DNA from 2 places in the Psychrobacter sp. Ps2 genome. Region 1 is predicted to be linked to the other one. Evidence: riboswitches for the same ligand, from Rfam matches in the RefSeq annotation. Region 1 holds a riboswitch; the other holds the start of a gene.

Region 1 (3,213 bases):
GACTTGCCGCCATCGTGCAGCATTTCGGTGGTGATGTAGAAGAGAGCAGCTCGACAACAGCTGACGTAACCGTTACGCCAGTCCAAGCAAAACCGTCGTTAGAGAAGGTCATGCTAGACAAAGCGCCAAAACTGGTCAATCTGGCCAAAAAAGCCACGATATCGCTTGAGAAACGCCAATTACAGCAACTAACCGCAAAGGTAGCATTGGTGTTAGATGCCTCAGGATCAATGAACAGACAGTACAAAAAAGGCCGCGTGCAAGAGGTGGTCAATCGCATATTGCCATTGGCAGTGAACTTCGATGACGACCAAGCACTAGACTGCTGGGCGTTTGCCCGAGATCCGCAGTATTTGGGTGAGATTGGGCTGAGCAATTATGACGGTTTTATCAATAACGCTCATGGCGGCTGGCGCAAATGGGCACTTGGCCCGCGCATCAACAATGAAGCAGAGGTCATGAAAGCCGTGACGGAGTTTTATCAAAAAGATGGCTTAGATGTGCCTATCTACGTGCTATTTATCAGTGATGGCGGGGTGAATGACAATCGCGGTATCACGAGAGTCATGACGGAAGCGGCGAAACTGCCGATATTCTGGCAATTTGTGGGACTGGGTGGTCGCGGTTATGGCATTCTTAAGAAATTAGACGACATGACAGGGCGCGTAATTGATAATTGCGACTTTTTTGAACTTGACGATTTGGATGACATTAGCGAAGAAGCTTTGTATGAAAACATGCTAGAAGAGTTCCCAATGTGGCTCAAAGAAGCCAAGCAGCTTGGTATCGTGCAGCAATAATCTTGTCATTCTATTATCGTTGACTAAGTATGACTGGCTAATTATTACGAACTAAAAAACCGCAACAGCAAATGCTATGGCGGTTTTTTATTTTTCAAAATATCTTAACTTATAAAATATCTACAGCGCCCACAGCGATTGATACTGCTCATCAGTCAAGGTCACGATATCGATTTCAGCTAGCATCTCGCGCAATTCTTGCCATTTATCCGCATCAGGCTTGATAGGTGTGATCAATCTGCCCAGCGTATTATCAATGATAGCATCCATCAGCGTATCTGCCTCGGTCTTGCTATAGTCGTAATACATGCGGTGGGCAGTGGCTGGCTCGTTTTTACACAGCTCCGTCATCTGGTTGGTCACTTGGATAAAGGTATCTATCGCGTCCTTTTTCGCGCTATAGATCTCATCCGTCGTCAGAATCTCTAACGCCGAAAAGTTCGGATAAGGTGACAGATGCTGATCGATAAATTCAAAGTCCAACCCTTCATGAGTTGCCTCAACGCCTTCAAAGTTATAAAAGCACAGCCATGCACCATCTAGGCTTGGGTCTTCTTGTAGGTTTTTTATATGATAAAAGTCTTTTTGTACAAAGCTCACATTATCACGGCTGATACTAAAGCCATTTTTCTTGGCATAGCGCGCTAATATCTCAAAGCCAATACGATTGGTTTTTTCCTCAGTTGCAGGGGTACAGATGCGGATTGGCTGATTGTTTTTTAATTTATCCATGCTAGCGCGTTGCATCAATATGCCGCCATCGGTCTCAAAAAAGCAGCCCAGTGCACGTAGATTAGGCGCGTAATGTTCAAACAGATGGATAGGCTCATTGACATGCAGATCGATGCTCTGGTTCTGTAATTCGGCAAAGCCATCATAGTGGTCATCTGGCTCGATAATGGTGATATCGAGCCCTGCTTGCTCATATGCGCCCGTAGTCACACCAGCGATAAAGGGCAGGTGATCAGGGTTTAAAAACCATTCGAGGGTCAGAGTAAGTTTGGTAGTCGGCTGCATGGTTGTTTCCTTTTTAGGTATGGAAAACAATCAGACTGATACTATTAAAGTAAAACAAGAAAGGCCAAATAAGAAAAGTGAGGTCGCAATGCTAACTGTCAGATGCTCGGCGTTTGATATAGGTATCACGAGTACATCATCTATAGACTGCTCTTATTTATAGACCTCTGAGGGTATGTCACGCTTGTTTCCTACGTCAGTGCTAACTGCTTCAGGTTCACGGGTGTGTCTCAGCGATGATATGGGCTGTGTCTACAGCATTAAATCAAAGCACCCCGACAAGATTGATTGGTATTGCATTGTTTCTGAGTAGTACTGCTGTTTTTGATCAGTACTGCGAATGGCTATTATCGATAGCTAATGCGTCATCATAGACGACTTACGAGACGTGATGCAAGCGTATCGGGAAAGACGATGGCAGGTGATGACTGGTGTTCGTTAACCGCTCTTTATGATAGCTGTTGTTTATCACGGCTTGTCGTAACTTTTTATAAGGGCTTTCAATCGACATGTTAATAAAAGACTGCAGTATTTATCATTGGTACTTACCCAATTACTAACCAAACACACCTATCAATAGCAAAAACCTTATATAAATAGTCTTGTGCGTAGACGGGCGATATTGCATGATTAGCCTTCTATACCGCTGCTTATATAATAGGCGTTACTCTAGACAATCGACATTTGGCATAACTGACAACTTACATGACCGACAACTTATATGACCGATAATAAAAAAGTGTTCTATTACCGACCTAAGACCGATCAATCCAATAGCCCAATGCTGCGTTGGACCTTTGTGACGCTTGGTTGGTTGTTTTTTATCTTAGGTATTATCGGTATATTGTTGCCAGTGATGCCCACCGCGCCTTTTATCCTGTTAGCAGCAGGCTGCTGGGCGCGTAGTTCTCGACGCTTTCATTTTTGGCTAATTAATCATAAATATTTTGGTAAATTCGTCCGTGATTGGGAAGAAAATCATGCCGTTCCGCTTTATGCCAAGTGTTTAGCGACGGTTATGATGGCAGCATCGACAATTATGTTATTTTATCGTTTGCCTGCCGATATGATGTGGATGGCATGGGCGGTAGCCGCTGTCTGTAGTGGGGTAGCGATATATTTGTTCCATTTACCAAATGCCTAAATCCGTTGCAGTTTGCGCCAAAATCAGCCAATAAACGGCTCTGGTTACACGAAACATGAGATAAGACTTGCGATACTGGGATGTACCCCTTATAATACGCCCAAGCTTAAGAGCAGTTCTGCACCAAATCATTACCTCGTAGTATTAGTTATAATCCTTCGTTTTAATATTTATCGTTCAGTAGCTATTTGCAAGCGTTACCGGTCACTAGACCATTAATAAATTTAAAAGTAGGATTATACTATGTCAGAC
Region 2 (3,213 bases), on a different contig from region 1:
TGTGGTCATAACCTGGAGCGATATCTGTGGTTAATGGCCCTAAAGTATAGAAAGGCGCGTCCGCACAAAGCTCAAGCTGCAAGTCCATGTTTTCTTTGATGCGGTTCATCGCGACGTGTCCAGGGCCTTCGATCATCACCTGTACATCGTGCTCCCATGCCACTTTAGTCAATTCACCAAGCGTACGTAGCTCACCGAACTGTGCTTCATCATTGGCATCTTGCAAGCAACCAGGGCGTAGGCCATCACCTAGACTAAATGCTACATCGTACTGTTTCATAATCTCGCAGATGTCTTCGAAATGCGTATATAAAAAGCTTTCCTTGTGATGGGCTAAACACCACTGCGCCATGATAGAGCCGCCGCGTGAGACGATACCTGTCAGACGTTTTGCGGTGAGCGGCACATAGCGTAATAGCACGCCAGCGTGAATAGTAAAGTAATCTACGCCTTGCTCTGCTTGCTCGATCAACGTATCACGGAATATCTCCCATGTAAGATCTTCAGCGACGCCATCGACTTTTTCTAATGCTTGATAAATCGGTACCGTACCAATCGGCACAGGAGAGTTACGGATTAGCCATTCACGGGTTTCATGAATATGATTGCCCGTTGATAAATCCATGATGGTATCCGCACCCCAACGCGTGGCCCACGTCATTTTGGACACTTCTTCATCGATAGACGAACCCAACGCTGAGTTACCGATATTAGCATTAATTTTCACCAAGAAATTGCGCCCGATGATCATCGGCTCAGACTCAGGGTGGTTGATGTTGTTTGGGATAATAGCGCGTCCAGCCGCCACTTCATCACGGACAAATTCAGGGGTGATAATTTGAGGCGTATTGGCACCGAAGCTCTCGCCATCATGTTGACGCATATCGGTCAGTTCATGCTGCTTTTGCGTTTCGCGTATGGCGATATATTCCATTTCAGGAGTGATGATGCCACGGCGCGCGTAGTACATTTGCGTGACGTTCTGTCTTGCTTTGGCGCGACGCGGTTTATCAATATGAGCAAATCTAAGGTTAGCAGTGCTGATATCACGAGCACGTGCTTGTCCGTATGAGCTAGATAGGCCGCTTAATTGCTCGGTATCATTGCGTTCCGCGATCCAGTTCTCACGCAACTTTGGCAATCCACGTGTTAGGTCGATATCGACATTAGGGTCGGTATATACACCTGAGGTGTCATACACGTAAAACGGTGGATTATGCTCACCGTCTTTATCTCCCGTACCGCCTACAGGTGTATCAGCCAAGCTGATTTCACGCATCGGTACTTGGATGTCAGGTCTTGATCCTTCGATATAGACTTTTCTTGAGGCAGGTAAAATACGGTGCAAGTCGCGCGCATCTTCTTCGAAACGGGCATCACTTGCGGCACGGTGAGCAGGGGTTTTTAGCGCATCTGCTTTTTTATCTGCTTTGACGTTGGTTGTGTCAGCAGCATTTGAAGCAAGCATTGAGTTGTCGGCTGGGTTATGCGTTTGGGCTTTCGGTGCAATTGAGGTGGTGTCTGCAGTAGTCATATGCTGTCCTAGCGTGTTGGTTTTTGAATAAAATCAACACCGCCAGTATCTGCGGGGGTAGGCATCCATCATCTAGACAAGTTTATATCATGAACCCACAACTTCGACCAAAAAGTATCGTCGCGTATGGTGCTCATCAAATATTGGACGCAGCTTGATATCCTCTCTTCTTATCTGGCTATGCATCACGCATACTAAGACAGTAGTGACGATAAAAATGTATTTCTACGCGCCCTTTGTCATAAATAACAAAGTGCTTAAGACTTCCCTGCGTCGGTACTAACCGCATCAGGTTCGGCGGGTGATCTCTCAGCGAATGTATCAAGGCGACTACTTTGATAAAGCAAGTTTAATAAAGTGAGCCAAAAATACACCGCACCCCGAGTCTGTCAGTGTTGTAAATCAGCCTTCATACTAACAAAATTCTGTACCAACGGCTAATAGTATTTGGATACAAATATTCTGTGTCACGTACGCAGCTCAATATTTTTGTGAATAATTTTTCTGAGTGTTGATAGATGAGAATGCTTAGTATTACTAGGTTGTAGACGAATTATTCAAATATTATGTAAAGCGAATGAAGGATTCTAGAAGTTGTCATTAAACTGTCATAAAGATTTGGCAAGATAACACGCATATCACAAGCAATGCTTTTTTATACCGTTGTTAAACTTCAGGAGTCCTACATGCGTTATTCGTTATTAGCAGTGGCCGTCAGTTGTACATTAATGCTTACGGCGTGTAATAAGTCAACAGATACGGCGGAGCCAACTGCTGATACTAGCAGTAGCGCTGTGACAACAGCTGAAACAACCTCTCAGACAGCATCTTCTGCTACGTCAGATTTTAAATCTGCTGAAAATATCGCTATGAATATTACAGGTGCAGGTGCGTCATTCCCGCAGCCTATCTATGCGAAATGGTCATATGATTACAATGCTGCGACTGGTGGCCAAGTCAACTATCAGTCGATTGGCTCATCTGGTGGTATCAAACAAATTCAGTCAAAAACAGTAGACTTTGGTGCTTCTGATGCCCCAATGACGCCTGAAGAGTTAGACGAAGCAGGTCTGATTCAGTTCCCAACAGTCATCGGTGGTGTTGTACCAATCGTCAACATTGATGGCGTTGAGCCTGGTGCACTGAAGCTAGACGGTACGACTTTAGCTGATATCTATTTGGGTAAGATTAGCAACTGGAATGACCCTGCGATTAAGGCGATGAACCCAGATTTGACCTTGCCAGATGCCCCAATCACAACAGTATTCCGCTCAGATGGTTCAGGTACGACCTTCAACTTCACTGACTATCTTGCCAAGGTTTCACCAGACTGGAAAGACACTGTTGGCGTTGATAAAACCGTCAAATGGCCGACCTCTGCTACTGGTGCAGGCGGTAAAGGTAACGAAGGCGTTTCAAGCTACGTAAACCGCATGAAAAACTCTATCGGCTATGTTGAGTATGCTTACGCTAAGCAAAATAAGATGTCACATACTGCGCTGAAAAACGCAGCTGGTAACATCGTACAGCCATCTGCTGAGACGTTTGCTGCGGCAGGTGATATCGACTGGTCACAACAAGAAGGCTTTTATAAAGTCATCACCAACTCTGAAACTGACCAAGCATGGCCTATCGCTGCTGCGACCTTTATCTTGGTACATAAGCAACCAGAAAATCCT

Evidence for each region. Region 1 has a riboswitch for thiamine pyrophosphate ahead of I3254_RS10260 (ABC transporter substrate-binding protein). Riboswitches for the same ligand answer to the same signal wherever they lie in the genome.
Region 2: another riboswitch for thiamine pyrophosphate. It lies ahead of thiC (phosphomethylpyrimidine synthase ThiC); the one in region 1 lies ahead of I3254_RS10260 (ABC transporter substrate-binding protein).

The regions. Positions count from the first base shown of each region.
Region 1 is NZ_JADQAM010000059.1:21,048-24,260, forward strand. It holds gene I3254_RS10255 (VWA domain-containing protein) at 1-800, shown strand, start outside; gene I3254_RS10260 (ABC transporter substrate-binding protein) at 921-1,817, opposite strand; TPP riboswitch at 1,989-2,105, opposite strand; gene I3254_RS10265 (YbaN family protein) at 2,539-2,961, shown strand; gene I3254_RS10270 (cold-shock protein) at 3,205-3,213, shown strand, end outside.
Region 2 is NZ_JADQAM010000058.1:173,898-177,110, forward strand. It holds gene thiC (phosphomethylpyrimidine synthase ThiC) at 1-1,468, opposite strand, end outside; TPP riboswitch at 1,783-1,927, opposite strand; gene pstS (phosphate ABC transporter substrate-binding protein PstS) at 2,221-3,213, shown strand, end outside.